Linked DNA regions of Catenuloplanes indicus. The protein of the gene in region 1 interacts with the protein of each later gene in a pairwise test. Links are inferred from orthologs where the notes say so. Each region holds a gene or a part of one and is shown in the gene's direction. Other genes may lie near its edges.

Evidence for each region.
Region 2: the proteins of J2S42_RS07325 (region 1) and grpE interact in binary tests that used the Escherichia coli proteins (3 or more experiments, as listed by UniProt). The link is inferred for Catenuloplanes indicus from one-to-one orthologs.

What each region holds. Positions count from the first base shown.
Region 1 is NZ_JAUSUZ010000001.1:1,554,770-1,569,929, forward strand. What follows is about bases 5,773-8,650. They hold J2S42_RS07325 (Nramp family divalent metal transporter), read left to right. Parts: upstream 5,773-6,522; coding sequence 6,523-7,779; downstream 7,780-8,650. Other genes in these bases: J2S42_RS07315 (zinc-dependent alcohol dehydrogenase), read left to right, coding at 5,773-6,191; J2S42_RS07320 (hypothetical protein), read left to right, coding at 6,288-6,533; J2S42_RS07330 (response regulator), read right to left, coding at 7,852-8,478; J2S42_RS07335 (sensor histidine kinase), read left to right, coding at 8,524-8,650. In the rest of the region: J2S42_RS07270 (hypothetical protein), read right to left, coding at 1-250; J2S42_RS07275 (ChaB family protein), read right to left, coding at 317-718; J2S42_RS07280 (hypothetical protein), read left to right, coding at 813-995; J2S42_RS07285 (CsbD family protein), read left to right, coding at 1,087-1,260; J2S42_RS07290 (LCP family protein), read right to left, coding at 1,372-2,499; J2S42_RS07295 (LCP family protein), read left to right, coding at 2,671-3,843; J2S42_RS07300 (hypothetical protein), read right to left, coding at 3,884-4,015; J2S42_RS07305 (DUF2231 domain-containing protein), read right to left, coding at 4,044-4,511; J2S42_RS07310 (hypothetical protein), read left to right, coding at 4,609-5,025; more of J2S42_RS07315, read left to right, coding at 5,022-5,772; more of J2S42_RS07335, read left to right, coding at 8,651-9,483; J2S42_RS07340 (manganese catalase), read left to right, coding at 9,539-10,408; J2S42_RS07345 (SigB/SigF/SigG family RNA polymerase sigma factor), read right to left, coding at 10,475-11,260; J2S42_RS07350 (neutral zinc metallopeptidase), read right to left, coding at 11,347-12,729; J2S42_RS07355 (methyltransferase), read left to right, coding at 12,816-13,754; J2S42_RS07360 (MBL fold metallo-hydrolase), read left to right, coding at 13,757-14,566; J2S42_RS07365 (carboxylate-amine ligase), read left to right, coding at 14,599-15,160. UniProt on the Escherichia coli protein: H(+)-stimulated, divalent metal cation uptake system. Involved in manganese and iron uptake. Can also transport cadmium, cobalt, zinc and to a lesser extent nickel and copper. Involved in response to reactive oxygen.
Region 2 is NZ_JAUSUZ010000001.1:5,038,642-5,053,864, forward strand. Bases 1-2,941 are described here. They hold grpE (nucleotide exchange factor GrpE), read left to right. Parts: upstream 1-1,068; coding sequence 1,069-1,815; downstream 1,816-2,941. Other genes in these bases: dnaK (molecular chaperone DnaK), read left to right, coding at 1-1,025; dnaJ (molecular chaperone DnaJ), read left to right, coding at 1,897-2,941. Outside these bases: more of dnaJ, read left to right, coding at 2,942-3,087; J2S42_RS22695 (heat shock protein transcriptional repressor HspR), read left to right, coding at 3,102-3,539; J2S42_RS22700 (hypothetical protein), read right to left, coding at 4,847-5,278; J2S42_RS22705 (cation:proton antiporter), read right to left, coding at 5,386-6,597; J2S42_RS22710 (cation:proton antiporter regulatory subunit), read right to left, coding at 6,605-7,105; J2S42_RS22715 (sialidase family protein), read left to right, coding at 7,253-8,263; ATP-dependent chaperone ClpB, read left to right, coding at 8,371-10,956; J2S42_RS22725 (DUF4178 domain-containing protein), read left to right, coding at 11,116-11,742; J2S42_RS22730 (DUF2617 family protein), read left to right, coding at 11,744-12,229; J2S42_RS22735 (DUF4247 domain-containing protein), read left to right, coding at 12,226-12,654; J2S42_RS22740 (DUF350 domain-containing protein), read left to right, coding at 12,685-13,104; J2S42_RS22745 (hypothetical protein), read left to right, coding at 13,104-13,811; J2S42_RS22750 (polyamine aminopropyltransferase), read left to right, coding at 13,811-15,223. UniProt on the Escherichia coli protein: Participates actively in the response to hyperosmotic and heat shock by preventing the aggregation of stress-denatured proteins, in association with DnaK and GrpE. It is the nucleotide exchange factor for DnaK and may function as a thermosensor.

The sequences.
Region 1 (15,160 bases):
GGTTCAGGCGGCGGGTCAGACGGCGGGTGGTCAGTGGCATCAGGAGCAGCAGGCCGGCGGTGATCGCGGCCGCCGCCATCCCTACCCGCAGCACCATGGCCAGCAGCAGCGCCCACGCCACCACGACCAGCAGCGCGGCCAGCGCGTAGATCCGCAGCACCTGCGGTCCCGGCGGCGGGTCCTGGGTCAGGCCGGCAACGATCTCGTCGAACCGGCGGCGCTCGTCACTCGAGAGGGGCTCGTCTCGCATGTGACCCCACACTGCGCCGCCGGATTGACGAACCACACCCAGGATCATGACGGTACGGTGACGGTGTCAGCGCCCGCCACGCGCCTTCCGGGTGCTGGCGTCGTTCGCCTTCTGGATCGCGTCGACCAGTTCCGGCTTCGTCATCCGCGACCGCCCTCGGATCTCCAGCCGCTTCGCGACGTCCATCAGGTGCGCCTTGCTGGCGTTCGCGTCCACCCCGCCGGCCGTCCTCGCCCGCGTGGCCCGCCCGCCCGCCGCCTTCGCGTCACTCGGCCCCTTCTTCTCCTTCGGCTCCCAGTGGTCGCCCACCTTCTCGAACGAGTGTTTGACCGCGGAGAACGCGGTCCGGTGCGCGCGCTCACCCTCCCCGTACTGCTCCACGGCCGAGTCGTGCGTCTTCGCGTACGTGTCCTGTGCCTTCTTCGGCGAGCGCTTCAGCGTGCTCGGCATGTCCTCACGGGCCGGCATGGTGAACCTCCTTCATCGGGTTCTCCCTCCCCTACCCGGCGCCGTGCGCATCATGCGAGCGTTTACCGGGCCGCCGGCCGGGAAGCCGCCCCTCATGACTCCCCCCGACAAGCTGCCACCGCTCGGCCAGCCCGCCGGCGACCTGACCGACCCCGACCCGGACTTCGCCGCCGAGCACGAGGACACCGCGGTCGGCAAGGACATCACCGCGGGTACGGACGACTCCGCCGAACCCGAGTCGCCGGCCGGCTGGTCCGGTCTGGAGGGCGACGACTGACCACCGTGTGGTTTCCGGGACCGGCACCCCGGGTAGCCGGAACAGTGAACGGCCCGGAACCGATTCGGGCCTGCACCACACGGAGGTCGTCATGGGCACCGATGACAAGATCGACAACAAGGTCGAGGAAGCCGGCGGCAAGGTCAAGGAGCACGTCGGCCGCGCTACCGACGACCGCGACCTCGAGGCCGAGGGCAAGGCCGACCAGAGCAGCTCCCACGTCAAGCAGGCCGTCGAGCACGTCAAGGACGCCTTCAAGTCCTGACGTCCCCCGACGACGACGCTCACGGGTGGCCAGCGGATTCCCGCCGCTGGGCCACCCGCTGTCGTTTCCGGGGCCCGCCGACCCGGGGCTGAGGAGACCCGAGCTCCGCGGTCAGGATCGGGCGATGAACTGTGGGTTCTCGATCAGGAACGTGCTCAGCGTTCCCGACTTCGCCGCCGCGAGCATCTGCAGGGACTTGGCGTCGAGGTCCTCGTAGGCGATCCCGTCGACCAGCACCGTGTTCACGTTCCCGGCGTTCGTCTTGATCAGTGTCAGGTCGCTGGCGGCCACGCCCTTGAACGTGAAGAGGAAGTCCGCGGGCGGCACCCCGCCGGTGTCCAGGACGAACGCGTCGCCGGCCGCCTTGACCAGGCTGTCCAGCTTGCCGAGGTCGGTGAGGACGCCGCGTGAGGTCGCCTGCTTCACGATCGCCTTGATGAGCTGCTGCTGGTGGCGCTGGCGGCCGTAGTCGCCGTCGCTGAGGCTCTTGCGGATGCGGGCGTAGTCCAGGGCCTCGGTGGCGTTCATCTTCCGGCAGCCCTTCTTGTGGACCAGCGGCGTGACGCCGGCCGGCAGCTGGATGCCGTAGTCCTCGGAGTACCAGCCCTGGACGAGTTTGCCGGCGGCGTCGACGCCGAGGTGGGCGGATTCGGCCTCCTCGTCGACGCACATGTCGACGCCGCCGAGCGCGTGGATGACGCCGGCGAAGCCGGCGAAGTCGATGATCGCGGCGCCGTTGAAGCGGATGCCGGTGGCCTTGTTGAGCGTGGTGGAGAGCAGCGTCATGCCGCTGGAGCGTTTCTCCAGTTCCGTCCCTTCGACCTGATATCCGTACGAGAAGGCGGAATTGATTTTGTACGCGCCACCCGCGAAATCGGCCTTCCCGTACGGCGGGATCTCCACCAGCCAGTCCCGCGGTATGGAGATCAGGTACGCCTGGTCATGCGTCTGCGGAATGTGCAGGACAATGATGGTGTCGGACAGCACGGCGGTCTCCGAGGAGCCCTCCGGCCGGGCGTCGATGCCGACCAGCAGCAGGTTGACGGCGCCGTCGATGTCGTTGCCGGCCGGGCCGTCCTGCGCGTCCGCGGCGCCCTCAAGCAGCGAACCCGGCGTGAACGACCCGGTCACCCGGTTGATCACGGTGTGTGCCGCGACCAGCGTGCCACCGCTCAGGACGATCAGCACCGCGCCGAATATCACGAGCAGTCGCGCCCACAGCGGGTCCGTGCGAACCATGTGCACACTCCCGAAAGCCGGAGAACGCCGGAAGACGCCACGCTAGTCATTTACGGTTGACGATGGCAAGGGTGTGACGTGCGTCGCTTTGCGGATCGATTTAGGCTCCAGACGACTTCCCGAGATGTCAACAGGGAACAGGAACGTCACACCGAGGGGGGAGCACCGGGGATGGCATTCGGGCGAAAGATTCCGTTCTGGGCGCGGATCGTGCTCATTCTCGCCGCGGTGCTGGTCGTGGCGAGCGCCGGAACGGTGATCGGCGCGCGGGTGCTGATCAATCAGGCGACCGAGTCGATCCCGCAGACCACGCTGATCGAGGGGGACGCCAGGGCGCCGAAGCGCGAGCCGGGTGAGGCGATCGACGGCGCGATAAACCTGCTGCTGGTCGGCATCGACGCCCGGGCGGACGGCGGCGGCAGCGACGGTGACTCGGTGCGCTCCGACACGATCATCATCCTGCACATCCCGGAGACGCACGACAAGGCGTACCTGATCTCGATCCCGCGGGACTGGCTGGTCGACGTCCCGGCGTACCCGAAGAACAACTTCGCCGGGCTCAGCGACAAGGTCAATACCGCGTTCTCGGCCGGGTACGCGGGCGGCGGTGACCGGCTGACCAAGCTCGGCCGGGGCATGGAGTTGCTGGCGACCACGCTCAACAAGGCGACCGGCATCCAGTTCAACGGTGCCGCGATCATCGACTTCAACGGGTTCGCCAGCGTGATCCACGCGCTCGGCGGCGTGGAGATGTGCGTCGCGGAGCCGGCCGAGTCCGCGCACCTGGGCGTCGACTCCGAGGGCAAGCTCGTGCAGGGCTGGTACTCCGAGGCGTACGGCATTCAGCTCCCGTACGGCGTGCAGCCCTTCGTACACCGGGCCGGCTGCCGCACGATGAGCTCGACCGAGGCGCTGGACTACTCGCGCATCCGGAAGAGCCTGCCGAACGGCGACTACGACCGCCAGCAGCACCAGCAGCAGCTGATCAAGGCGATCGTCGAGAAGGCGACCACCCGCGGCGTGCTCACCGACCTGAGCCGGCTCAACGACCTGGTCGCCGCGGCCGGTGACGCGTTCGTGCTGGACACCGGCGACGCCGCGGTCGCGGACTACGTCTTCACGCTCCGCGGCCTGCGCGCCGACGACATGGTGCTGCTCAAGACGAACGCCGGCAAGACCAACACCCAGATCATCAACGGTACGTACTTCGAGGTGCTGGACCCGACGTCGATGGACATGCTGCGGGCCGCGAAGGACGGCACGCTCGCCGCGTTCCTGACCGACCACCCGGAGTTCGCCGCGGAGCCCGCACCGTCCGCATCGGCCACGGCGAAGGCGAACTGAGGGCGGTGGGCGCGGCCCGAAGCCGCGCCCACCGCTCGCGTCACTCCTCGGTCTCCTCCGCCCGGTCCGGGTCCGGCTCGCTCGGCGGCTTCTGATGCGCCCGCTCCTCGGTCTCCGTCTCGGGCACGCCGTAGCCGTCCTCGGCGGCACCGCGTTCCGGTCGATCACTCATGACTCCTCCTCTCCTTCGGACTGATGTCTCAGGTCAGGGAGCTGGCCGCGTCCGGGTGCGCGTCCTCGTGCACGCCGATGCCGAGCCGGTCGACCAGCTCGCCGCCGAACCAGGCCGCGATGCTGCCCGCGACCAGCGCGAGCACCTCGAGCGTGAACGGCAGCGCGCCCGGCTGGTGCGTGCCGTCGAGGCGCAGCAGCCAGGAGATCGCGAAGAGCACCAGCACCAGGCCGTTCAGCGTGCCGTGCAGCAGCCCGATCCGTTTGGCCCGGGTGCCGGCCGGGATGCTGGTCCAGTCCAGCCAGCCGGTGACGGCCGCGACGATCGCGCCGACCAGCCCGGCGGTGATGTTCCAGAAGCCGACCTGGCCGAAGATCTCGTTGCCGGTGACCAGCCGGACCAGGTCGAAGATCGCGCCGGTCACCAATAGACCGAGCGGGAAGACGATGACCATCTGGTGCACCGGGTGGCCCAGTGCGCGCACTCGTGTCTGCATGCGACGGCGCGTACCCACGTGGATGCCGTCGAACCGCGTCGTTTGAAGCAGAACTCCGGGGGCACGCGCTCTGCTCGGCGTCGAGAGGAGACAGCAGATGAGACGCGCGGTTGTCACGATCGCGGTGGGCGGTGCGGCCGGGGTGGCCGCGGTCGCCGCCACGCGGCGGATACGGCGGGCCCGGGCCACCGATGACCGCTGGCACAGCGTCACGGTCAACCGGGAGCCGGAGGAGGTCGGGCCGCAGCCGCAGCCGCTGCACGACCTGGGCGAGGCGATCCAGGTCCGGGTGCGCCCGGCGCCCGGCGGACGCGGCACCGAGATCGCCGCACGCTGCGTGGAGGCCGGCCCGGACGCGGTGCGGGCGCTGCGCCGCGCGCTGCGTGAGACGCGGACGCTGGTGGAGACCGGTGAGGTGCTGCTGCCGGACGCACCGCCGACCACGCGCCGCACCCCGCTGGGTGCGCCGCTGGCGTACGCGACCCGGCACGGACGTCAGGAGGGACGGCTGTGAAGGCACTGTGCTGGGAAGGCGTGAACAAGCTCGCGGTCCGGGACGTGCCCGACCCGCAGCTGCGCAACGAGCAGGACATCGTGGTGAAGGTGCGCAAGACCGTCACGTGCGGCTCGGACCTGCACCTGATCGGCGGCTACATCCCGTTCATGAGCCGCGGCGACGTGCTCGGCCACGAGTTCGTCGGCGAGGTCGTCGAGGTCGGCGCGCAGGTCCGCAAGCACCGGGTCGGCGACCGGGTGGTGGTCAGCTCGTTCATCTCCTGCGGTAAGTGCTGGTACTGCTCCCAGGAGCTCTACTCGCTGTGCGACAACGGCAACACGAACCCGGCGATCACCGAGGCGCTGTGGGGCTTCTCCCCCGGCGGCTGCTTCGGCTATTCGCACGCGATGGGCGGCTTCGCCGGCAGCCACGCCGAGTACATCCGGGTGCCGTTCGGCGACGTCGGCGCGTTCACCATCCCGGACGAGGTCGACGACCTGCGCGCGTTGTTCGCCTCCGACTCCGCCTCGACCGGCTGGATGGGTGCGGACCTCGGCGGCGTGCGGCCGGGTGACGTGGTCGCGATCTGGGGCGCCGGCGCGGTCGGGCAGATGGCCGCGCGCGCGTCCGTGCTGCTCGGCGCGGAACGGGTGCTGATCATCGACCGGTACGACAACCGGCTCGACCAGGCCGCGAAGTTCGCCGGCGCGGAGCCGCTGAACTACCTGCGCGACGACACCGGGTCCGCGCTGCTGGAGGCGACCGGCGGCCGCGGCCCGGACGTGTGCATCGAGGCGGTCGGCATGGAGGCGCACACGCCCGGCCCACAGCACGCGTACGACCAGGTCAAGCAGCAGCTGCGGTTGCAGACCGACCGGCCGGCCGCGGTCCGGGACGCGATCTACCAGGCCCGCAAGGGCGGCAGCGTGTTCGTGCTCGGCGTCTACGCCGGGTTCGTCGACAAGTTCCCGCTCGGCGCGATGATGAACAAGGGCCTGACCGTCCGCGGCGCGCAGATGCACGGCCAGCGCTACATCCCGATGCTGCTGGACCGGATGGCGCGCGGCGAGCTGGTGACCGAGCACCTGGCCACCCACGTGATGCCGCTGGATCAGGGCCCGGAGGGCTACCGGATGTTCAAGGACAAGGAGGACGGCTGCGTGCGCGCGGTCTTCGAGCCGTGACCCGGCCGGCCGGCGCGTGTCCCCCCGGGGTCACGCGTCGGCCCACGCGGGCCGCCCCTGCCGGGAAGTCGGTCCCGCGAGGAGAGGGGGCACGACATGCCGATCGCGATGCTCGGCCGTACCGCCGTCATCGGCCTTTATCTGATCGCGCTGCTGGCCACGCCCGGACCGGCCGCGGTCGCACCGGCCGCGCTGCTCGGCGTCGTCTGGCTCGCCGCCGGCGCGAGGGACGCCAGCCGCGCCGCCGGATTCGTCCGCGTCGCCGGTGCGGCACGGAACACCGGCCGGGCCGCCGGCCCGACCCGGAACATCGGCCGTGCCGGAGCCGGCGATGGCCGTTGAGCAGGCCGTCGCCGTAGCACCGGGCACGCTGCGGACCCGGGTCGCACGGGCCGCGCCGTGGTTCGGGCCCGCGTTCGTGGCCGCGGTCGCGTACGTGGACCCGGGCAACTTCGCCACCAACTTCACCGGCGGCGCCGCGTTCGGCTACCAGCTGGTCTGGGTGATCGTCGCGGCGAACCTGATGGCGATGCTGGTCCAGTCGCTGTCCGCGAAGCTCGGTCTGGTCACCGGCCGCGACCTGCCGGAACTGTGCCGCGCGCACCTGCCGCGCCCGGTCAGCCGCGGCCTGTGGGTGCAGGCCGAGCTGGTGGCGATGGCGACCGACCTGGCCGAGGTGATCGGCGGTGCGCTGGCGCTGGCGCTGCTGTTCGGCGTCCCGCTGCCGGTCGGTGGCGCGATCACCTGCGTGGTCTCGTTCGCGCTGCTCAGCCTGCAACAGCGCGGCTACCGTACGTTCGAGTCGGTGATCGCCGGCATGCTCGGCGTGATCCTGGCCGGTTTCCTCTACACCGTGCTGCGCTCCGGCGCGGAGGGCTCGGCGCTGGCCGCCGGGATGGTTCCGTCGTTCTCCGGCGCGGACAGCCTGCTGCTGGCCACCGGCATCCTCGGCGCGACCGTGATGCCGCACGTGATCTACCTGCACTCCGCGCTGGCCAAGACGCGCACGCCGGGCATCTCCGGACCGCGCGAGCTGCGCCGCGCGCTGGGCTTCCAGCGGGTCGACATCCTGCTGGCGCTGGGCGCGGCCGGGCTGGTCAACCTGGCCATGCTGGTGATCGCGGCGCGGCTGTTCCACGGGCGGGCGGTCGGCGACACCGGCACGCTGGAGGGCATCCACGCGGCGCTCGGCAGCACGCTGGACTCGGCCGCCGCGCTCGCGTTCGCACTCGCGCTGCTGGCGTCCGGGTTCGCGTCGTCGAGCGTGGGCACGTACGCCGGTCAGGTGGTCATGCAGGGTTTCATCCGCCGGCGGATCCCGCTGACCGTGCGCCGCGGGCTGACCATGGCGCCCGCGATGGTGGTGCTGATGCTCGGCGTCGACCCGACGACCGCGCTGGTGCTGTCCCAGGTGGTGCTGTCGTTCGGCGTGCCGTTCGCGCTGGTCCCGCTGGTGCTGCTGACCCGGCGCCGGGACGTGCTCGGCGAGCACGTCAACCGGCCGGTCACCACGGCCGCGGCCTGGCTGGTCGCCGGTCTGATCATCGCGCTCAACGTGTTCCTGCTGATCCGCACGTTCACCGGTTGATCCCTGTTTGCATCCCTTCGTGGCGGGCACCCGCTCGCCGCTCGCTACGAAGGGATGGGTCCGGATGCGCCCTCAGATCAGGCCGGTGCTCCCGGCCAGCGCCGCGGCCTCGGTCCGGCTCGTCACCCGCAGCCGGCGCAGCAGCGCCGCGGTCAGCCGCTTCACCGTGCGCTCGGACACGTGCAGCTCCTCGGCGATCTCGGTGGTGGTCGCACCGGCCGCTATCGACCGCAGCAGGCGCCGCTCCGCCTCGTCCAGCCGCACCGGCACCGGCCGGTTCGCCGGCGCGGGCGTGATCAGCGAGCCGAGCAGCCAGGAGGGCAGCACGCTCCAGCCGTCCAGCACGGACAGCAACGGGGTGAGCAGCGCCTCCGCGTCCGTGGTCTTCGGCAGGAAGCCCTCCGCCCCGGCCCGCAGCGCCTCGATCACCGGCTCCGGGTGCTCGTCGCCGGACATCGCCACGATCCGCGTCCGCGGCACCGTCCGCCGGATGGCCGCGATCGCCCGGACACCGCCCGGCGGCGGCATGTGCAGATCCACCAGGGCCAGATCCGCCACGGTACGGAGGACGAGCCCGGCCGCGGCGGCCGCGTCCTGGGTCGCGGCGACCACGGTCGCCCGCCCGTCGGTGATCTTCGGCAGCAACAGCTCCATTCCCTGCAGGAACATCGGATGGTCATCGATCAGCACGACACGCACGGCGGGGGATGACATACCGGGCGCATTCCCGCCCGCGGCGCGGACATGCGGGCGGATCCGGTGAGCCCGCTGCTGCGCCTTGCGCGCCGGCTCGTCCCGCCGCGCGGCCGGGCGGCCGATGCCGGCTCCGGTGCCGCGACCGATCCCGCGACCGATCCCGGCGCCCGGCCGGCGGCCGACCCCGGCGACCGGTCGATGGAGGCCGGGCCACCGGGCGAGATGCTGGTGCTCCGCGCGCTCTGTCACGAGCTGCGCCCGCCGGTCACCATGCTGGGCTCGCTGCTGCGCGCCCTCGACCGCGAGGACGGCGCGGACGATGGCGACGACGTCGGCCGGGAGACCGGTCACCGGCGGGCCGCGACCGCGGGTCCCGGCCGCTCAGGACCGGTGCACCGGCCGGGAGACGGCCCGGAAGCCGGGACCGGACCGGATCCGAGGGCTGGTGACGACCGGCGGGCGCTGGCGCGGCTCGCCGTCGCGCACACCCGGCACCTGGACGAGCTGCTGCGGCACGCGGCGGCGATCGTGGAAGGGCTCAGCGAGCCGCCGGACGACACCACGACCGCCGCGCTCGGCCGGATCGTGCCCGCCGTCGCCGCCACCGTGCCGGACGGGCGGCTGTCGGTGCGGGTCAGTGCGTCGGCGGCGCGCACCCGCGTGCATCCCCGGCACACCCGGCAGATCCTGACCAACCTGCTCGGCAACGCGGTCCGGCACGGGCCGGCGGACGGCCGGATCACGCTGCACGCCCGTACCCGCGGCCGGTCGTTGTTGTTGATCGTCTGCGACGAGGGCTCGCCCACGCCGGAGCTGGCCCGGGCGCTGCGCCGGGACGCGCCGCCGGCCGGCATGCACGGGCTCGGACTGTGGCTGGTCCGGCAGCTGGCGCAGCGGCACGGCGGCCGGGCGTTCGCGCGCCGGACCGTACCCGCCGGGGTCGCGGTCGGCGTGCTCCTGCCCCGTCCCGGCGGGCTGTCACGGCGGGGCCACCGGTTGGCCCGGTGAGGCCCGGCACCCGGGCACTCGTCCTCCCGTAACCACTCGACAGGGAGGATCCACCGTGTTCAGTCACGTCAAAGATCTGCAGTTCGAGGCGAAGCCGGACGGTCCCGACGCGCTCTTCGCCCGGCGGCTGCAGGAGGTGCTCGGCGGCAAGTGGGGCGAGCTGACCGTGGCCAACCAGTACCTGTTCCAGGGCTGGACCTGCCGGCTGCCCGGCAAGTACAAGGACCTGCTGCTCGACGTCGGCACCGAGGAGATGGGCCACGTCGAGATGATCTGCACGATGATCGCCCGCCTGCTGGAGGGCGCGCCGCAGAATCTGCACGAGGCCGCGGCCGAGGACAACCCGATGCTGTCCGCGATCTACAGCGGACAGAACCCGGCCCAGTTCATCCACGCCGGTGGCGGGCCGCTGCCGGTGGACAGCAACGGCGTGCCGTGGAACGGCTCCTACATCACGGCCAGCGGCAACCTGATGGCGGACTTCCAGCTCAACGTGACCGCCGAGGCGCAGGGCCGGCTGCAGGTGGCCCGGCTGTACCACATGACCGACGACCCGGGCGTCAAGCAGATGCTGCGCTTCCTGCTGGCCCGCGACCACATGCACCAGAACATGTGGTCGGCCGCGATCGAGCAGCTCAAGGCAGACGGCCTGGAGGACATGCCGGTTCCGGAGGCGTACCCGGACGCGGAGCAGGAGAACGAGTTCGCGTACCGGATGCTCAACTTCTCGGCCGGTGAGGAGTCCGCGGAGGGCCGCTGGGCGAGCGGGCCGGCCCCGGACGGCAAGGGCACGTTCTCGTACGAGCCGCAGCCGCGGGCGCACGCACCCGAGCCGATCCTGCCGCCGGGCGACCCGCGCCTCTACGGCACGCCGCCGCCCACCGGTGGCGGCCTCATCGGCACCATCAAGGACGCTCTGACCTGAGCATCGCTCTCCGCGCCAGGGGCCGGGACCGCCACGTTCGGCGGTCCCGGCCCCTGGCGTTCCGGCTCACGATGCCTGCATATGGCTCCTCAGCGTGGTGAGCGCGCGCTGCAGCAACCGGGACACGTGCATCTGGGAGATGCCCAGGTGCGCGCCGATCCGGGCCTGCGTCCACTCCTGGTAGAAGCGCAGTGAGATGATCTCGCGTTCCCGCGGGGTGAGCGCGCGCAGCGCCGGCCCGAGGTCGAGCAGCGACTCGGTCAGCTCGAAGCCCGGGTCGTCGCCGCCGAGCAGGTCACCGAGCTCCTTGCTGTCGCCGTCGTCGGCGACCGGGCGGGAGAGCGAGACCGCGGAGTACGCCTGCGCACCCTCGATGCCCTCGATCACCTGCTCCTCGGTGACCCGCAGGTGGGCGGCCAGCTCCGGCACGGTCGGGCTGCGGCCGAGCGACTGGGTGAGCGTCGTGGCCGCGTCGATGATGGCCAGCCGCATCTCCTGCACCCGGCGCGGCACCCGGACCGACCAGGTGCGGTCCCGGAAGTAGCGGCGCAGCTCACCGAGCACGGTCGGGACCGCGAAACCGACGAACTCGCCGGCCTCCGGGTCGTACCGGTCGATCGCCTTGATCAGGCCGACGGCCGCGACCTGGCGCAGGTCCTCGTCGGCCGCGCCACGGCCGGAGAAACGCCGGGCCAGCCGGTTCGCCATCGGCAGCCACGCCTCGATCGCCCGCTGCCGGGCCTGCGGGCGTCGCCGGTCGCCGTCCTGGAGCGCGGTGAACGCGGCGAGGGCCTGGGTGGCCCGGGTGTCCTCGTCGAGGGCGAGGTCTTCCACGATTACGGTGCTGCTCACGGCAGTCCTCCGAATGGGATCATGAACGGGGGAAAGCCTGGCTTCCCCGGTACGGCGCTCCCAACCGGGTCATTTTTCACCGAATCTCACGGAACGCAGGCGGGCAGGCCCTCCAGTGTGCCGTCGCGGAACTCGGCGATCCGGTCGAACGCGCCCGCACTCGCGTTCTGCGCCGACCGGCCGAGCGTGAGCAGCGCGGTGACCGCCTCGTCCAGGTCGCCCGGGGAGAGCCTGACGTCGCTGTCCGCGCCGCGGGTCAGCAGGTCGTTCGTCCAGGTCCCGGCCAGGCAGTCCGTGGTCAGCCGGCCGTCCCGGTCGGTGCTGGACCCGCCGCGGCGCTCCTGCGCGGCCTGCGCGAACAGGCCGCCGAGCAGCATGCCGAGCGCGTTGTCGCCGATCCGCTGGTGCAGCGCCGGGCCGAGCCGGGTGTCGTCGAACGCCACGAACGCGCCGGACGGGCAGTAGAACGCCTGGCCGTCGAGGCTGCCGGCGCCGTCCGGCGCGGTCCGGCCGTCGCAGGCCGGCGCCTCGCCGTCGAACGGCACGATGCGCAGCGGCGTCCAGGCCGCGCCACCGGCGATCCGCGGGTACGCGCGCGCCCAGTACTCCTGCACGTCCGTGCCGAGCAGCTCGATCGTCTGGGTGTACGGCAGGTCGCCGCCGGTCGCCGCCTCCTGCGCGCTGGTGAACGGCACCTCGGTGATCGGCAGGTTCTCCGCGTCGTACGCCGCGCACCGGCGCACGCCCTCCTCCACGCCGTCCTGGAACGCGCGGATCCGGTCGAACGCGTTGCCGTGCGCCTGCGGGTTCGTCGCGGACGTGCCCGGCTCGTCGCGCAGCTGGAGGATCCCGGCGACGGTGTCGTCCAGCTGCTGCGCGGACGGCGCCGCGAAGCCGGTGGACCGCCCGGCGATCACGTCGGCGACCCAGGCACCGGCGTAGCAGTCGGCCTGCTGCTCGAGCACCACGGTCGGCGCATCGGTGACGCCGAGCCGGGCCTGGACGCCGTGGCCGTACTCGTGGGCCAGCACCACGCCGGTCAGCAGCGCGCCGAAGTCCGCGTGCAGCTGCGGCAGCAGCACCTCGGCGTCCCACGCGATGAAGTCACCGGCCGGGCAGTAGAACGCGTTCGGCTGGTACTCCCCCGGCGCGTCCCCGCAGGCCGGCGGCGGGTCGTTGCGGGTGTACGGGTGGTGGCCGCCGCGCACGGGCTGGAACGCGGCACCGCCGGCCAGCTGCGGGTACGCGCCGCTCCAGAAGCGCTCGACGTCGGTCAGCGCGCTCTCGGCGGTGCGGTTCGCCTCGTCCGGGGAGACCGGTGCGCCGGTCGCGCCGAACCCGTCCCCGGCGTTGCCCGGCTGCCGCGGCGGCTCCTCGAACCCACCGGAGGTGACCACCACACAGCCGCTCAGCAGCGTCAGCACCGTCGCGGTCAGCAGCGCGCGTACGGTCGTGCCAGCGAGGTCCATGTGGTACCGGATGCCCCGGCGGACCGGCGGCAAACCGGAGCGCAAAACACACGATTGAACGGGGCATCGTGGGGCATCCCGGGCCGATGACCAAGCCCGAACACCTGCTGAGCCTCGGGGCCGCGCTGAAGGCGGCCGGATACGCGTTCACCACCGTCACGCCCGCCACGCACGAGCGGGTCAATCGCCGCCCGGAGAACGCGCGCGCCACGGACCTGCGCGGCGTCTTCGGCTGGAGCCGGCCGTTCGGCCCGGGCGTGCTGCCGGACGACATCGTGGACCTGATGGACGCGGCGGACGTGCTGGACCGGGACGGCGACGAGTGGCGCAGCCGGGTGCGCTTCTCCACGTACGACGACGAGCTGTTCGTGCACTCCGCGTTCCCGACCACGGACGCGGAGTCGGTGTTCTTCGGCCCGGACACGTACCGGATGGCGGAGGCCGCGGCCGCGCACGTCATGCACCGGCGCCGGCCGGTGCGGCGGGCCGTGGACATCGGCTGCGGCACCGGTGCCGGCGCGATCACGGTGGCGAAGCGGGCACCGGCCGCGGAGGTGTTCGCGGTCGACATCAACGACACCGCGCTGGAGTACACCCGGGTGAACACCGCGCTCGCGGACGCGCGCAGCGTCCGCGCCTGCCACAGCAACCTGCTCAAGGACATCGACGGTACGTTCGACCTGATCATCTCGAACCCGCCGTTCATGATCGACCCGGCCGGGCGGGCGTACCGGGACGGCGGCGGCTCCGGCGGACACGACCTGTCCCTGTCGATCATCGACGCGGCCGTGGAGCGCCTCGACCCGGGCGGCTCGCTGGTGCTGTTCAGCGGCGCCGGCATCGTCGACGGTCAGGACCCGCTGCGGGCCGCGGCCGCGGAACGCCTGGAGAACACCGACCTGACCTGGTCCTACCGGGAGGTGGACCCGGACGTGTACGACGAGGAGCTGGACGGCGAGGCGTACCGGCACGCGGAGCGCCTGGCCGTGGTCGTGCTGACCGCCTCCCGCTCGGAATGGTCCTGACCATGACCATCCAGGCGAGCGTGACGTACATCGGCAACGCCACGACGCTGCTGCGGCTCGGCGGCTTCACGCTGCTGACCGACCCGGCGTTCCGGCCGGCCGGCAGTCGCTACCACCTCGGCTACGGCGCGTGGACCAAGCGCGTACTGGACCCGGCCATCGGGCTGGGCGAACTGCCGCCGCTGCACGCCGTGCTGCTGTCGCACCTGCACTCCGACCACTTCGACAGCGCGGCCGGCCGCGGGCTGGCACCTGACCTGCCGATCCTCACCACGCCGCAGGCCGGGAAGAAGCTGCGCCGCAAGCGGTTCCCGGCCGCGCACGGGCTGCCGACCTGGGAGAACCACGACATGTCACAGGGCCGGCAGCGGCTGCGGGTGACCGCGGTGCCCGGCCGGCACGGTCCCGGCGTGGTCGACCGGCTGCTGCCGGACGTGATGGGCTCGGTGGTCGAATTGTTCGAGGACGAGGTCTGCCGGCTGCGCCTCTACGTCACCGGGGACACGCTGCACCGCCCGATGCTGGCCGAGGTGCCGCGGCGGTGCGGTGACATCGACGCGATGCTGATCCACCTGGGCGGCACCCGGCTGCTCGGCATGCTGCTGACCATGGACGCCCGGCAGGGCGCGGACCTGACCGAGGTGATCCGGCCGCGGCTGACGCTGCCGATCCACCACGAGGACTTCACCGTCTTCACCTCACCGGCCAGCGACTACTTCGCGGCGGCCCGGGACCGTGGCCTGGCCGGGGTACAGCCGATCGGCCGCGGCGCCACGGTCACGCTGCCCCTTCGCACCGGGGCCGGCACCTGATGAGCGACACGCTGCCGGGCGCCGCGCCCGGCATGCTGACCGCCGAGCCGGTCACGCCCACGCTCGGCGTGGAGGAGGAGTTCCTGCTGCTCGACCCGCACACCGGCGAGAACGCGCCGATCGCGGACCTGGTGCGGGCAGCGCTGCCGGACACCGTGCGCGCGTTCGGCCAGCCGGAGTTCCGGCGCAGCATGGTGGAGATGGTCACGCCGGTCTGCACCCAGCTCGCCGAGCTCTCCTACCACCTGCGGCGGCACCGGCGGGCGGCCGCGCTGGCCGCGCGCGGGCTCGGCGCGCAGCTGACCGCGATCGGCGCCACGCCGGTCCGCGAGCCGGACCTGTCGGTCCCGGAGGGCGAGCGCTACCGGACCATGGCGGCGCGGTTCGGCGCGATCGCCCGCGAACCGGCGCTGTGCGGCCTGCACGTGCACGTCGGCGTGCCGGATCGAGAGGTGGCCGTGCGGGTCTGCGCGCACCTGCGCGTCTGGCTGCCGCTGATCCAGGCGATAACCGCGAACTCGCCGTTCTTCGACGGCGCGGACACCGGGCATGCGAGCTGGCGCGGCGTGCGGATCCAGCGCTGGCCGACGATCG
Region 2 (15,223 bases), 3.5 Mb from region 1 along the record:
ACCTGCTGGACCGCTGCAAGGGCCCGTTCGAGCAGGCGATCAAGGACGCGGGCGTCCGGGTCTCCGACGTGGACCACGTCATCCTGGTCGGCGGCTCGACGCGTATGCCGGCCGTGACCGACCTGGTCAAGCAGCTCACCGGCCGTGACCCGAACAAGGGCGTCAACCCGGACGAGGTCGTGGCCGTCGGCGCCGCGCTCCAGGCCGGTGTGCTCAAGGGCGAGGTCAAGGACGTCCTGCTGCTCGACGTGACCCCGCTGTCGCTGGGCATCGAGACCAAGGGTGGCATCTTCACCAAGCTGATCGAGCGCAACACCACCATCCCGACCAAGCGCTCCGAGGTCTTCACCACGGCCGACGACAACCAGCCGTCCGTGCTGATCCAGGTCTTCCAGGGCGAGCGGGACATCGCGGCTTACAACAAGAAGCTCGGCACGTTCGAGCTGACCGGCCTCCCGCCGGCGCCGCGCAACGTGCCGCAGATCGAGGTCACCTTCGACATCGACGCGAACGGCATCGTCCACGTCAACGCGAAGGACCTGGGCACCGGCAAGGAGCAGTCGATGACGATCACCGGTGGCTCCGCGCTGCCGAAGGACGACATCGAGCGGATGATGCGCGAGGCGCAGGACCACGCGGACGAGGACAAGCGCCGCCGGGACGACGCCGAGGCCCGCAACGTGGCCGAGCAGCTCCAGTGGCAGACCGAGAAGTTCCTGGCGGAGAGCGGCGACAAGCTGCCGGCCGAGTCCCGGGACCAGATCGGCGAAGCGCTGGGCGAGCTGCGCGGCGCGCTGGGCGGCACCGACATCGAGGCGATCAAGACGGCGCACGAGAAGCTGGCGACCGTCTCCCAGCAGGCCGGTTCGCTGCTCTACCAGCAGCAGTCCGAGCAGGCCGGTGCCGAGGGCGCCGCGGGTGCCGGCGCGGGAGCGGGTGCGGCCGGTGCCGCGCCGGGCGGTGCGCGGAACGCGGCGGACGACGTCGTGGACGCCGAGATCGTCGACGAGGACAACAAGAAGTGACCCGACGGTTCACCGTGGGACGTGTGCGAGGTGAGGTGAAGGCATGACCGACGAGCAGCAGAAGCCGGACGACACGGCCGGATCCTCTCCGGAGCGCGAGCGTTCCGGAGAGGGCACCGAGCGGGTCGTCATAAGGGACCGGCGGAAGATCGACCCTTCCGTCGCCAAACCCGGTGCGAAGAAGCCGGAGAAGTCCGAGGAGCCCGAGGTCGTGGAGCCGGACGAGGTGCTCGACGCCGAGTCCGCCACGGACGCGAAGGACACCGCGGAGGCGCCTCCGACCGAGGAGAAGCCCGAGTCGAACGAGGAGAAGGTGGAGCGGGTGGGTAAGCACGCCGCGAAGACGCCTCCCCTCTCCGCTGAGCTGGAAGCGCTGCGGACCGAGGTGGAGGACCGCACCCGCGACCTCCAGCGGGTCACGGCGGAGTACGCGAACTACCGCAAGCGGGTCGAACGCGACCGTGCCGCGGCGAGCGAGCAGGCCACCGGTTCGGTGCTGTCCGCGCTGCTGCCGGTGCTGGACGACCTGGACCGGGCGCGCGAGCACGGCGACCTGGTCGGCCCGTTCGCCAGCGTGGCCGAGCAGCTCCAGGCCGCGCTCGGCAAGTTCGGGCTGGTCGCGTTCGGTGAGAAGGGCGACCCGTTCGACCCGAACCGGCACGAGGCGGTGGCGCACCTCACCTCCGCCGAGGTGACGGAGACGACCTGCATCGACGTGATGCGGCGCGGCTACTCGCTCGGCGACCGGCTGCTGCGACCCGCGATGGTGGCGGTCGCAGACCCGGAGTGAGCTCCCGACCGGCGAGGTGGCCCGTGCATCGGGCCACCTCGCCGGTCATCCAGGCGATGAGCCAGCGAAGGAGGTGGATTGGTGAGTTCCAAGGACTGGCTGGAAAAGGACTTCTACTCCGTTCTCGGCGTGCCGAAGTCCGCCTCCCAGGACGACGTCAAGAAGTCGTACCGCAAACTCGCCCGCGAGCTGCACCCGGACCACAACCCGGGCAACAGCGAGGCGGAGGAGCGCTTCAAGTCGGTATCCGAGGCGTACGACGTGCTGTCCGACGAGCGGAAGCGCAAGGAGTACGACGAGATGCGCGCGCTCTTCGGCTCGGGCGCGTTCCGGCGCAACGCCCGCGCCGGTGGCGGCCCGGGCGGCGGCGCGTTCCCGTTCGACGTCTCCGACCTTTTCGGCGGCGTGAACACCGGCGGTGCGACCGCGGGCGACCGGCGCTTCGGCGGCGCCGGCTTCTCCGACCTCTTCGGATCGATATTCTCCGGCGGGGGTGGCGGCCGGCAGGGCCCGTCCCGCGGCCGGGACGTCGAGACCGAGGTGACCATCGACTTCGGTGCCGCGGTGCGCGGCACCACCCTGCCGATCACGCTGCGCGCGCCCGGCGTCTGCGACGTCTGCCACGGCAACGGCGCGAGGCCCGGCACCCAGCCACGGACCTGCCCGACCTGCCGCGGTTCCGGCCTGGTGCAGCGCAACCAGGGCTCGTTCAGCTTCTCCGAGCCCTGCAAGGACTGCCAGGGCGTCGGCACGATCGTGGACGAGAAGTGCCCGGAGTGCCACGGCACCGGCGGAGTGACGAAGACCCGCACGATGAACGTCCGGCTGCCGGCCGGCGTCGCGGACGGGCAGCGGATCCGGCTGTCCGGCCGCGGTGAGCCCGGTGAGCGCGGCGGATCGCCCGGCGATCTCTACGTGCTGGTCAAGGTGCGCCGCGACGAGCTCTTCGCGCGTAGCGGCGACAACCTGACGCTGACCGTGCCGATCACGTTCGCGGAGGCGGTGCTCGGCACCGACCTGCGCGTACCCACGATGGACGGCGCGGTGACGCTCAGGGTCCCGCCGGGTACGCCGAGCGGCCGGGTGCTGCGCGCCCGCGGCAAGGGCGTGCCCAAGCGGGACGGCGAGGCCGGCGACCTGCTCGTCACGCTCGAGGTTCAGGTGCCGAAGGACGTCTCACCCGAGGCCCGGGACGCGCTGCGCACGTTCGCCGAACGCACGCCGGCCGCATCCCGGGAACACCTCGAGGCACGGGTACGCAGAGCTGGATAGGACGAGGTGACACCGTGGACGCGCGCATCCGCATCGCGATCGAGGGAGTCTCGGACGCCAAGGTCTTGATCATCTCCGTGGCTGCCCAGATGGCCGGCATGCACCCCCAGACCCTCCGCCAGTACGACCGGCTGGGTCTCGTGCAGGCCGGCCGGGCCGCCGGCGGCGGTCGCCGATACAGCGCCCGCGACGTGGCGCTGCTCCGCGAGGTGCAGCGCCTCAGCCAGGAGGAAGGCGTCAACCTGGCCGGCATCAAGCGCATCATCGGCCTGGAACACCTCGCCGGCGACCTCCAGGAACAGATACTCGAGCTCCAGGAGGAACTGGCCGCGGCCTACCGCCGCATCGCCGAACTCGAGGCGATGGCCGCCTACCCCCGCCGCGACCTGGTCCCGACAAGCCAGCGTTCCACCGCACTGGTGGTCTGGCGCCCGCGGGAACGGCCGCAGTAGCACTTCGGCGAGCTTTACGAAGATCAAATTTCTGATCTTCCCGCTTCCGGCGTGGTTCGGCCCGCATGCTCCCGCGGGCCAACCTCGCCGGCCGGCAAGACTCCGCTGGCTCCGCTTCCCGCCCGGCACCGGAGCCGTTCCCGCACACCCCCAAACAACCCCACACCCCCGCAACACCACAGTCCCGCCCCCACTTCTCGGGCCGCGCTTCTCGCGCCGCGCCGCGCTTCTCGCGCCGCGCCGCGCTTCTCGCGCCGCGCCGCGCTTCTCGCGCCGCGCCGCGCTTCTCGCGCCGTGCCGCGCTTCTCGTGCCGCGCCGCGCTTCTCGTGCCGCGCCGCGCTTCTCGTGCCGTGCCGCGCCGCGCCGCGCCGCGCTTCTCGCGCCGCGCCGCGCTTCTCGTGCCGTGCCGCGCTGCTGACGTCGCGCCGTGCTTGTCGCGCCGTGTCGAGCTTTGGGCGCCGTGCCGCGCTGCGTTTCTCGCGCCACACCGCGTTTCTTGTGCCGCGCCGGGCCTTGCGCGCCGCGCCTCTCGCCCCGTCGTCTTGCGGCGTGCCTCTCGCGCCGTGCCGCACGGAACCCTTGCTGCGTCGCAATGTCCCGCCATTGTGCGGATCAGGCCTGCGGTGCCACGCCATAGGCCGCGTGGCGCGCGTCATCAATGTGCGTGACCCGCTGCCGGGTTGTCTGGCAATGGCGGGTTGAGGCGGGGTTCCCGTCCGGCGTCTGGGATCAAATCTTCCGCAGTCTGGGATCGAAGATCTTTCCAGTCCGTGTTGCTGTTTCCGCCCGCCTGAAACAGCAACACGGACTGGAAGGATCTCGGCTCGTGCCGGTGGCGAGCCTGACCAGCCGTGCGTCGTCATGCGAAACGTCGATATAGCGCGGCTTGGTGTCGTGCGGCAGTTGCGGGTGACAGGACGGCCGCGTGCAGACTCGGCGTGGTGGGGGTTGGGTCTTTGGCCGGCCGCGGCGGGACCGGCAGGGAGGAGCGCCAGCGACGACCGGTGCCCGCGGGAGCATGCGGGCGGCACCACGCCGGAAGCGGGAAGATCGCTCTCTGGGTTTGGATCTTCGTGGTTGTGACGTCGAGGCCGGGAGGGGAGCGCCTCGGGGATGAGATGCAGCCCTAAAGGCGAAATGTCGGATTTTTGCCCGAGCTGGGCGGTGAGCCGGTTATGGTCACCCAGGGTGCGCGACGACGGGTCGCGAGGCCGATCGGCCTGTCATGACGGCTCGCGGCGCCGGTTCGGGCGGGGATCCACGGGGGCTCCCCGCCCGGGCCAACAACATTGAGCGGCCGGAACGCTCAGCCGAGTCGGCGGGACTGGCGGACCAGGCCGCCCTCGCACCAGTCGTGGTAGTCGAACAGTTCCGGGCGAGCCAGCAGGACCCGGGCGTTGTGGGCCCAGATTGCCATCAGCTCGTCGCCGTCGTCCTCCGCGGTCTCGACCAGTTTCCGCAGCCGCCGTTTCGGGTGGGCGCGAAATTTTGTCCGGATGCCGTCGGCCGCGTAGATGTACAGGCAGTGCAGCGCGAAGCGGCGGGCCGGGCAGGTGCGGTCCATGGCCAGCTCGAAGAGGGTGCCGACCAGCCGGTCGCCGGACACGAGGAGATCCCAGTCCGCGGGCATCGACTCCAGCGGCACCGAGTCGGGCTGGTAGGCCCATGCGCGGAGCTCGGCGGCGCTGGGATCGACCGGGTTCGCGAAACCGTGGAAGCTCGACTGTTGCACGCTCACCATGCGACTCCAGTCCGTGGTCACACCCAAAGCTCATTGCGGCGACACGGTAACTCGCCGCTACCGCCGACCGGAACCCGGGCGGCGTGCCATTTCCGGGAATTGCGTCAGAGGCTGGTGTCGGTCTGCGGTATCGGGTGCGCCGGCACCGTGGCGGTCCGCCGGCGCAGCATGGCCTTGAACCACTCGGTGTCCGGGATGCGGGCCAGCATCGGGCCGGTGATCACCGTGATCAGCACGTAGGCGGTGGCCAGCGACGCCAGCTGCGGTTCCACGCCGGCCGCCACCGCCAGCCCGGCGATGACGATGGAGAACTCGCCGCGCGGCATCAGCGCGAGCCCGGCGCGGAACCGGCCGGGCAGCGCGATCCCGGCCCGTTTCGCGCCGAGGTAGCCGGTCAGCACCTTCGTGCTCATGGTCAGCGCGGCCAGCGCCAGCGCGGGCAGCAGCACGTGCGGGATCTCGGCCGGGTGGGTGGACAGCCCGAAGAACACGAAGAAGACCGCGGCGAACAGGTCGCGCAGCGGCGTCAGCAATTCCACCGCGTGGTGCGCGACCGGGCCGGAGAGCGCGATGCCGACCAGGAACGCGCCGACCGCGGCGGACACCTGGAGCTTGTCCGCCAGGCCGGAGACCAGCAGCGTCACGCCGAGCACGCCGAGCAGCAGCGCCTCCGCGTCGTCCGCGGCGATGAACGCGGAGATCGCGTTGCCGAACCGGATCGCCACCAGCAGCACGACCACCACGGTCGCGACCGCGATCACCAGCGACGTGGCGCCCGCGGCCAGCGACACACCGGCCAGCACCGCGGTGAGGAGCGGCAGGTAGAGCGCCATCGCCAGGTCCTCGATCACGAGTACGGAGAGGACCACCGGCGTCTCGCGGTTACCGAGCCGGCCCAGGTCGCTGAGCACCTTCGCGATCACGCCGGACGAGGAGACCCAGGTGATGCCGGCCAGCACCAGCGCGGCCACCCAGTCCCAGCCCATCAGCAGCGCGAACGCGGCGCCGGGCAGCGCGTTGAGCACCGCGTCGATCAGGCCGGCCGGTGCGGACGAACGCAGGTTGCTGACCAGCTCACCGGCCGAGTACTCCAGGCCGAGCATGACCAGCAGCAGGATGACGCCCATTTCGGCGCCGACCTCGATGAACTCCTCGCTGGCGGAGAGCGGCAGCAGGCCGCCCTCGCCGAACGCCAGGCCGGCGATCAGGTAGAGCGGGATCGGGGACAGCCCGACCCGCCGCCCGATCCGGCCGAGCAGGCTGAGACCGAGGAGGACCGTGCCGAGCTCTATGAGGAGTATGGAGAGGTCGTGCATACGCGGCTCAGCCGTCCGGCTCCGTCTCGGCCAGGATGGCCGCGACGCCGTCGAGCCCTTCCCGGGTGCCGACGACGACCACGACATCACCGGTCTGGAAGGCGAACGACGGCACGGGGGAGGCGATCACCTCGCGGTCGCGGAGGACGGCGACGATCGACGCGCCGGTGCGGGTGCGGGCCCGGGTGTCGCCGAGCCGGCGGTGTGCCCAGGGCGAGCCGGCCGGGATGGAGATCTGCTCGGTGAGCAGCCCCGCGGCCTGCGAGCGGAGACCGGCGAGCTGACCCAGCATGAGCGAGGCGCCCAGCAGGTCGGCCAGCGCCTCGGCCTCGTCGTCGGTGAGCGGGAGCGAGGCGATGCAGGCGTCCGGATCGTCCTGGTCGTAGAGCACCAGGTCGCGACGGCCGCTGCGGTGGGAGACCACGCCGATCCGGCGGCCGGACGCCATGACCAGGTCATGACGCACGCCTATGCCGGGGAGAGCTGTCTGTTCGACCCTTACTCGCACGGGATACACGCTACCCAACGGTTTCCCGCCGTCCGCGGACGGATCACCTGTGTGGGAACCTCGCCGCCACCTCGACACTTGTCATCTAGGACCGAGCGTTTCATGATGATCGCCCTCCGGAGGCGGATCGTGCCGAAAAGTCGCAGGTTGATCGCATCGTTGCTCGCAGTCGCGCTGCTGCTGACGGCCGCGGTGCTGCTGCACCGCCCGCCTTCGGCGACCGAAGATCAACCCCCTTCGACGGTACGCCGTGCGACCGTCGCCGTCCCGCCCGGCATCAGCGGTCCGTCGATCCAGTTCGTCGACCGGAACGCCGGCTACGCGCTGTTTCACGGGTGCGAGGAGTGCCCGGCCACGATGTTCGGCACCGTGGACGGCGGCGTCTCCTGGCACCGGATCACGCACCCGGCGACCGGCCGGGTCGCGCTCTACGGTTCGCCGCGGGCGCTGGTGCTGTGGTGGATGAGCCGCGACGTGTGGCTGATGTCGACCGACCGCGGCGCGAACTGGACCCGGATCGAACCCTGGCTCGCGCCGTACCGTGGTGCCCGGGGTCTCTTCCAGTCGGGCGAGAACGGTCAGGTGGTGTTCTGGCGGGACGGCCGGCCGCAGCGGGTGCCGGAGCCGCCGCCGCTGCCGTTCGTGAGCGCGGTCGCCACCGGCGCGGACGGCCGGTCCTGGGCGGTGTGCCGGTCGCGCGACGGCGTGCTGGCGGTGCTCTCCGTGGACGGTGGCAGGAGCTGGACGACCACGCCGGTGCCGCAGCAGGGCGGCTGGCCGGTCTCGTTCAGCGTGCTGATCTCCGCGGACGGCCGGGACGTCTGGCTGGTCGGCACGCCCGGCGACCCGTACGCGTTCCCGCTGATCTGGACGTTCGTGGCGGGCCGCTGGCTGCCGGTCTCCCCATCCGGGCGCCCGCCGACGGTCACCGCGGTGGTGCCGGTAGGCGGCGGTGCGCTGGTGGTCGCCGGCCTGGGCGGGATCGGCGCGGTGCGCCACGGCCGGTACTGGCCGATCCCTGATTGGCCCGCGCGGGACCTGCTGACGCTGCTGGAGGACGGCACGATCGTCGCGCAGGACGGCACGTCGACGTGGCTGGGCGCCGGGTTCGACACGGCCCGGCGGTGGACCCGGATCGACCTGAATTCGGCCGGATAAACCCGCGGCGTGACGTGGGCAACCCAGAGTTGAGTGGAATAGACTCAACTCCGGTGGTGTCATAGAACGCGGACACCACGCTTGAAGGTAACCACCATGGGGAGCCGATGAACGCCGAACGCCTTACCACCAAGAGCCGCGAAGTCATCACCGCCGCGGTGGCCGACGCCGGCCAGCGGGGCCACGCGACGGTCGAGTCCTGGCACCTGCTCCTCGCGCTGCTCGACACCGGCGGGTCCACCGCCACCGGGCTGCTGCGCGCCGTCGGCGCCAACCCCGCGGACGTCCGCCGCGCCGCCGCCCGCGCCCTGGAGAACCTGCCGTCCGCGCGCGGCTCCAGCGTCGCCGAGCCCAGCCTGGCCCGCGAGTTCGCGAACGCGGTGGGTGCCGCCGAGCAGATCGCCCGCCCGCTGGGCGACGAGTACACGTCGACCGAGCACCTGCTGGCCGGCCTGGCCCGGGTCGGCGGCCCGGTCTCCGAGCTGCTGCGCAAGGCCGGTGCGACGGAGGAAGCGCTGGTCGCGGCGTTCCCCGCGGTGCGCGGCGGCGACCGCCGGATCACCTCGGCCGACCCGGAGCAGACCTACCAGGCGCTGGAGAAGTACGGCATCGACCTGACCCAGTCGGCCCGGGACGGCAAGATCGACCCGGTCATCGGGCGCGACTCGGAGATCCGCCGGGTGATCCAGGTGCTCTCCCGGCGTACCAAGAACAACCCGGTCCTGATCGGCGAGCCCGGCGTGGGCAAGACCGCGATCGTGGAGGGCCTCGCCCAGCGCATCGTCGCGGGCGACGTGCCGGAGTCGCTGCGCGACAAGAAGCTGGTCTCGCTGGACCTCGGCGCGATGGTCGCCGGTGCGCAGTACCGCGGTCAGTTCGAGGAGCGGCTCAAGTCCGTACTGGAGGAGATCAAGAACTCCAACGGCCAGGTCATCACGTTCCTCGACGAGCTGCACACCGTGGTCGGTGCCGGCAAGGGCGAGGGCTCGATGGACGCGGGCAACATGCTCAAGCCGATGCTGGCCCGTGGCGAGCTGCGGATGGTCGGTGCGACCACGCTGGACGAGTACCGCGAGCACATCGAGAAGGACCCGGCGCTGGAGCGCCGTTTCCAGCCGGTGTTCGTCGGCGAGCCGACCGTGGAGGACACGATCGGCATTCTGCGCGGGCTGAAGGGCCGCTACGAGGCGCACCACGGCGTGGAGATCACGGACGGTGCGCTGGTCGCGGCCGCCAGCCTCTCCGATCGGTACATCGCGGACCGGTTCCTGCCGGACAAGGCGATCGACCTGATCGACGAGGCCGCGTCCCGGCTGCGCATGGAGATCGACTCGCGCCCGGTCGCGATCGACCAGCTTCAGCGCACCGTCGACCGGATGAAGATGGACGAGCTGGCGCTGGCCAAGGAGACCGACGCGGCCTCCCGCGACCGGCTGGAGCGGCTGCGCCGCGACCTCGCGGACCGGCAGGAGGAGCTGACCGTGCTCACCACGCGGTGGGAGCGCGAGCGCGGCGGCCTGAACCGGGTCGGCGAACTGAAGAAGAAGATCGACGAGATGCGCGTCGACCTGGAGCGCGCCCAGCGCGAGACGAACTGGGAGCTCGCGTCCCGCCTGCAGTACGAGGAGATCCCCGCGCTGCAGCGGGAGATGGAGACGCTGGCCGGCGAGCCGCTGCCGGACGAGCCGCCGATGGTCAAGGAGAAGGTCGGCGAGGACGAGATCGCCGAGGTGGTCGCGGCCTGGACCGGCATCCCGTCCGGCCGGCTGATGGAGGGCGAGACCGCGAAGCTGCTGCGGATGGAGGAGTCGCTGCAGTCCCGGGTGATCGGCCAGGCCGAGGCGGTCGGCGCGGTCTCCGACGCGGTCCGGCGGGCCCGCGCGGGCATCGCCGACCCGGACCGGCCGACCGGATCGTTCCTGTTCCTCGGCCCGACCGGCGTCGGCAAGACCGAGCTGGCCAAGGCACTGGCCGGCTTCCTCTTCGACGACGACCGCGCGATGGTGCGCATCGACATGAGCGAGTACGGCGAGAAGCACTCCGTCGCGCGCCTGGTCGGTGCCCCGCCCGGTTACGTCGGCTACGAGGAGGGCGGGCAGCTGACCGAGGCGGTGCGCCGCCGGCCGTACTCGGTGATCCTGCTCGACGAGGTGGAGAAGGCCCACCCGGACGTCTTCGACCTGCTGCTGCAGGTGCTGGACGACGGCCGCCTCACCGACGGCCAGGGCCGCACCGTCGACTTCCGGAACGCGATCCTGATCCTGACGTCGAACCTCGGCTCGACCATCATCTCCGACATCACACTGCCGGAGGACGCGCGCCGCGAGGCCGTGCTGTCCGTGGTGCGCGGGCACTTCAAGCCGGAGTTCCTCAACCGGCTGGACGACATCGTGGTGTTCCACGCGCTCACCGGCGTGGAGCTGGCCTCGATCGTCGACATCCAGCTCGACGCGTTGCGCCGCCGGCTGGCCGACCGCCGGCTCGGGCTGGAGGTCACCGACGGCGCGCGGACCTGGCTGGCCGAGCGGGGCTACGACCCGCTCTACGGCGCCCGCCCGCTGCGCCGCCTGGTCCAGTCCGCGATCGGCGACCGCCTGGCGAAGGCGCTGCTCGCCGGCGAGGTGCTGGACGGCGACACCGTCAAGGTGGACGCCAGCCCGACCGGTGACGGCCTGATCGTCGGCGTGGCCTGAGCCCCACTACGGGAAACCGATGTCTGAAGGGCCGGGAAAGTCCCGGCCCTTTGGATTGCAATCTCGACAAGGCGCTTCTTCCCAGATCGCGGAGGGTGACAGGGCTTGCTACCGTCTGCGGCCAGCGGGACTTGATCGGCCTGGGAGGGGATCGCCGGCGTGAACGGTGGCAGTGCGTATTTCGTGGTCGCTCTCGGCTGCGTGCTCGTGGTCGTGGGCATCGTGGCGCTGGTCATCGCCTACAACAAAGCCCAGCGGAAGCCGGCACCGGCGCCCGCGGCGAAGGGCACCGACCCCTTCCACACCAAGGACGAGGACGCGTTGCGCGGCGACCCACGCACGCTCGCGCCCGGCGACATCGTGGAGATCCGCGGCACCAGCTGGGCCGTGCGCGGCAGCCTCCGGCTCACCGAGGGCTCCTGGGGCTGGACCGAGCACCTGATCGACGACGCGAACGGCGACCAGGCCTGGCTCTCCGTCGAGGAGGACCCGGACCTGGAGGTCGTGCTCTGGCGCGAGGTGCCGGACGTGACCGCGAAGCCGGGCGCGGCCACGGTCGACGTGGACGGCCGCCGCTACACCAAGGACGAGTCCGGCCGCGCGCAGTTCACCTCGACCGGCACGACCGGGCTGAACGAGACCGGCACCGTCAAGTACCACGACTACGAGGCGAAGGACGGCGCGCTGCTCTCCTTCGAGTCGTACGGCGACTCCGGCAAGTGGGAGGCCGCCCGCGGTGAGTCGCTGGTCCGCGCCGAGTTCCGGATCTACCCGCAGGCGCGGTGACATGCTCGTCGACCTGACGCTGCCCTACGCGGACACCACGGCCGCCGACCTGAGTTTCGCGCTCGGCATGCCGCCCGCGCCCGCGCTGCACGTGCTGGAGATCCCCGAGCTGGGCCTGCAACTTCGCCTGCTCGGCGCGTCGCACCAGGTGATGATGGGTGAGCTGAGCGAGACCGTGGCCTGCCTGCCCGGACAGCGGCCGGACCTGCCCGGCACGGTCACCGATGAGCGCTACCGCTTCGCGGCCGAGATCCGCACGCTGACCCCGGCGGAGATGTCCGCCGAGGTGAGCCGGCTGCGCGCGGAGCTGTCCGGGCACCCGCACGGGCTGGTCGGCCAGTTCCCGGGCGACCCGGACGCGATCACCGCGCTGCTGGCCTACCCGGACGGCGCGGACGCGGTCGGGTGGCGCACCTGGCACGCGTACCCGCAGACCGGTGAGCTGGTCGAGACCACCACATCCGTACGACTGGGAGCGGCCGCATGACGAAGCATCGCCGGTGGTTCACCGTGGGCATCGTGCTGGCGGTGGTCGGCGCGCTGGTCGCCGGGTGGGCCATCCTCTACGGCAACTTCTCGGTGCGCGGCTACGTCGATGACAAGTTCCAGCGCTCCGCCTCCAACGACATCGGCGACGACGCGGTGGCGTACGCGTCGAACAACGCGCCGACCGCGGTGGCCGCGCAGATCACCAAGGCCTGGGAGCCGGCCGACGAGGTGGTCGACGCGAGCGGCGTCTACCTGCGGTACGCGGACGACGCGGTGGTCATCCTGCCCGCGGCCGTCGGCTCCCTGATCCTGATCGAGGACATCGACTCGGCGCGGCGCCGGTACAGCGGCCACACCGGCGGCTACTGGGGCTGGGGCAGCGGCAACACCATCCGCGGCGGCGGGCCCGGATCCGGCAAATGACCACCACAATTCTCGAAAGGCGCTGAGTCGATGGATCTGCTTACCGACCTGCTGATCACGCTCTCGTACGGTGTGATCGGTGTGGCCCTGATGGCCGTCGGCTACCTGCTGGTGGACATCGCGACGCCGGGCAAGCTGCACGTACTGATCTGGGCGAACCGGAACAGCAACGCCTCGGTGCTGCTCGCGTCGAACCTGCTCGGCGTCGGCATCATCGTGGTCTCCGCGATCGTGGCCAGCCACAACGACTTCGCCCAGGGCATCGTCAGCACGCTGGCCTACGGCGTGCTCGGCCTGCTGCTGATGGCCGGCGCGTTCCTGCTGCTGGACGCGGTGACCCCGGGCCGGCTCGGCGAGATTCTGGTGGAGCAGGAGCCGCACCCGGCCGTCTGGGTCTCCGCCGTCATCCATGTCGCCACCGGTGCGATCATCGCGGCGGCGATCATCTGATGAACACCGTCGCGCGGCTCGCGGGCACGTTCGCGGTGCTGGCCGTTGCGCTGGCCGGCTGCTCGACCGACAACAGCACCACGGTGCCGCCACCCACCACCGATCAGGCGACCGAGACCGCGCGCGTGCTCGCCGCGGCCACCGCTGTGCAGGGCATGTGCTACGGCTGGGACCTGCGGGCGAACTCGTCGTCCGAGGGTGCGTCGGTCAGCCGCGGCTCCAGCCTCGGCGCACAGGTGCCGGTCGACTCCGACCCCACCCGGTGCCCGGAGTACATCGAGGTCGTCGCGCGGGTCACCTACACGTCGGCCAGCAGCGAGGCCGAGGACTCCGCGTCGATGACCGTGGAGACGAACAGCTCGCGGGTGACCGGTGCGGACCTGGCCCGGCGCCTCGCCGCGATCGGCTTCACCACGAGCGTGTTCATCGACGAGCCCGGCTTCATGACCATGCACGCCGCGCTGTCGCTGCCGCTGGTCACCGCGGAGGCCGGGGCCGCGACACCGGTGCCGGCCACCGGCGCGTCCGCCGCGTCGGCCGGGTCGCTCGCGGCGCTGCCGCCGGCCGGTAACGACTTCCTGCGCGACCGGTGGGGCTTCCTGGTCTTCGCCGGTGGCTTCGTTCTCGCCGGTCTCGCCGCGGCCGGGATCGGTGTGTGGCAGCGTGGCAGGGTGAGCACGCCGCAGCCCGCGCCGACGAAGCGCTGATGGACTTCGCGGGACGGCCGAGGATCGCCCGGGCCGCGGTGCTCGCGGCGGTCTTCGTCTGCGCGGCCTGCGGCCTGGTCTACGAGCTGGCGCTGGTCGCGCTGGGCAGCTACCTGATCGGTGACACGGTCGGCCAGGCCTCCATCGTGCTCGGCGTGATGGTCTTCGCGATGGGCGTCGGCGCGCTCGCGGCCAAGCCGTTCCAGCACCGGGCCGCCTCCGCGTTCGCCGCGATCGAGCTGCTGCTGGCGCTGCTCGGCGGCCTCTCCGTGCTCGGCCTCTACGCCGCGTTCGCCTGGCTCGACCTCTACGCGCCCGCGCTGATCGGTACCGCCTTCGTGCTCGGTGTGCTGATCGGCGCGGAGATCCCGTTGCTCATGGTGCTGCTGCAACGCATCCGCGAGCAGTCCGCGGGCAGCGCGGTCGCCGACCTGTTCGCGGCCGACTACGTGGGCGCGCTGCTCGGCGGGCTTGCGTTCCCGTTCCTGCTGCTGCCCGTCTTCGGTCAGCTGCGCGGCGCGCTGGTGGTCGGCGCGGTCAATGCCGCGGCCGGGGTGATCCTGGTGTTCACGGTCTTCCGCCCGGCGATGAGCCGCCGGGCGAAGATCGGGCTCGGTGCCGGCTCCGTGGTGGTCGCGCTCAGCCTCGGGTACGCGTACGCGGTCGCGTACGACTTCGAGGTGAACGCGCGCCAGGAGCTCTACCGCGACCCGATCGTGCACGCGGAGCGCAGCCGCTACCAGGAGATCGTGCTGACCGAGTCGGTGCCGATCGTCTCCGGCGGCGTCGCGGACACGCGCCTCTTCCTCAACGGCGACCTGCAGTTCAGCTCCGTCGACGAGTACCGCTACCACGAGGCGCTGGTGCACCCGGTGATGGCCGGGGTGCGGGGCGACGTGCTGGTGCTCGGCGGCGGCGACGGGCTCGCGCTCCGCGAGGTGCTGGCGTACCCGTCCGTCACGTCGGCCACGCTGGTCGAGCTGGACCCGGCCGTGGTGGCGCTGGCCCGGACCCGCCCGGAGATCCGCGCACTCAACCGCGATTCCTTCGAGGACCCACGGGTACGGGTGGTGGAGGCGGACGCGTTCGCCTGGCTGCGCTCCGCGGCCAGCCGGTACGACGCCGTGGTGGTGGACATGCCGGACCCCGACGAGACCGCGACCGCGAAGCTCTACTCCGTCGAGTTCTACACGCTCGTGCGCAACGTGCTGGACGAGGGCGCGAGCATGGTGGTGCAGGCCGGGTCGCCGTACTTCGCGCCGAAGTCGTTCTGGTGCATCGAGGCGACGATCCGCGCGGCCGGGTTCGGCACCACGCCGTACCACGTGGACGTGCCGTCGTTCGGCGACTGGGGCTTCGTGCTGGCCGCGCCGGACGCGCCCGGCCCCGCACTGCGCACCGAGCCACCGGCC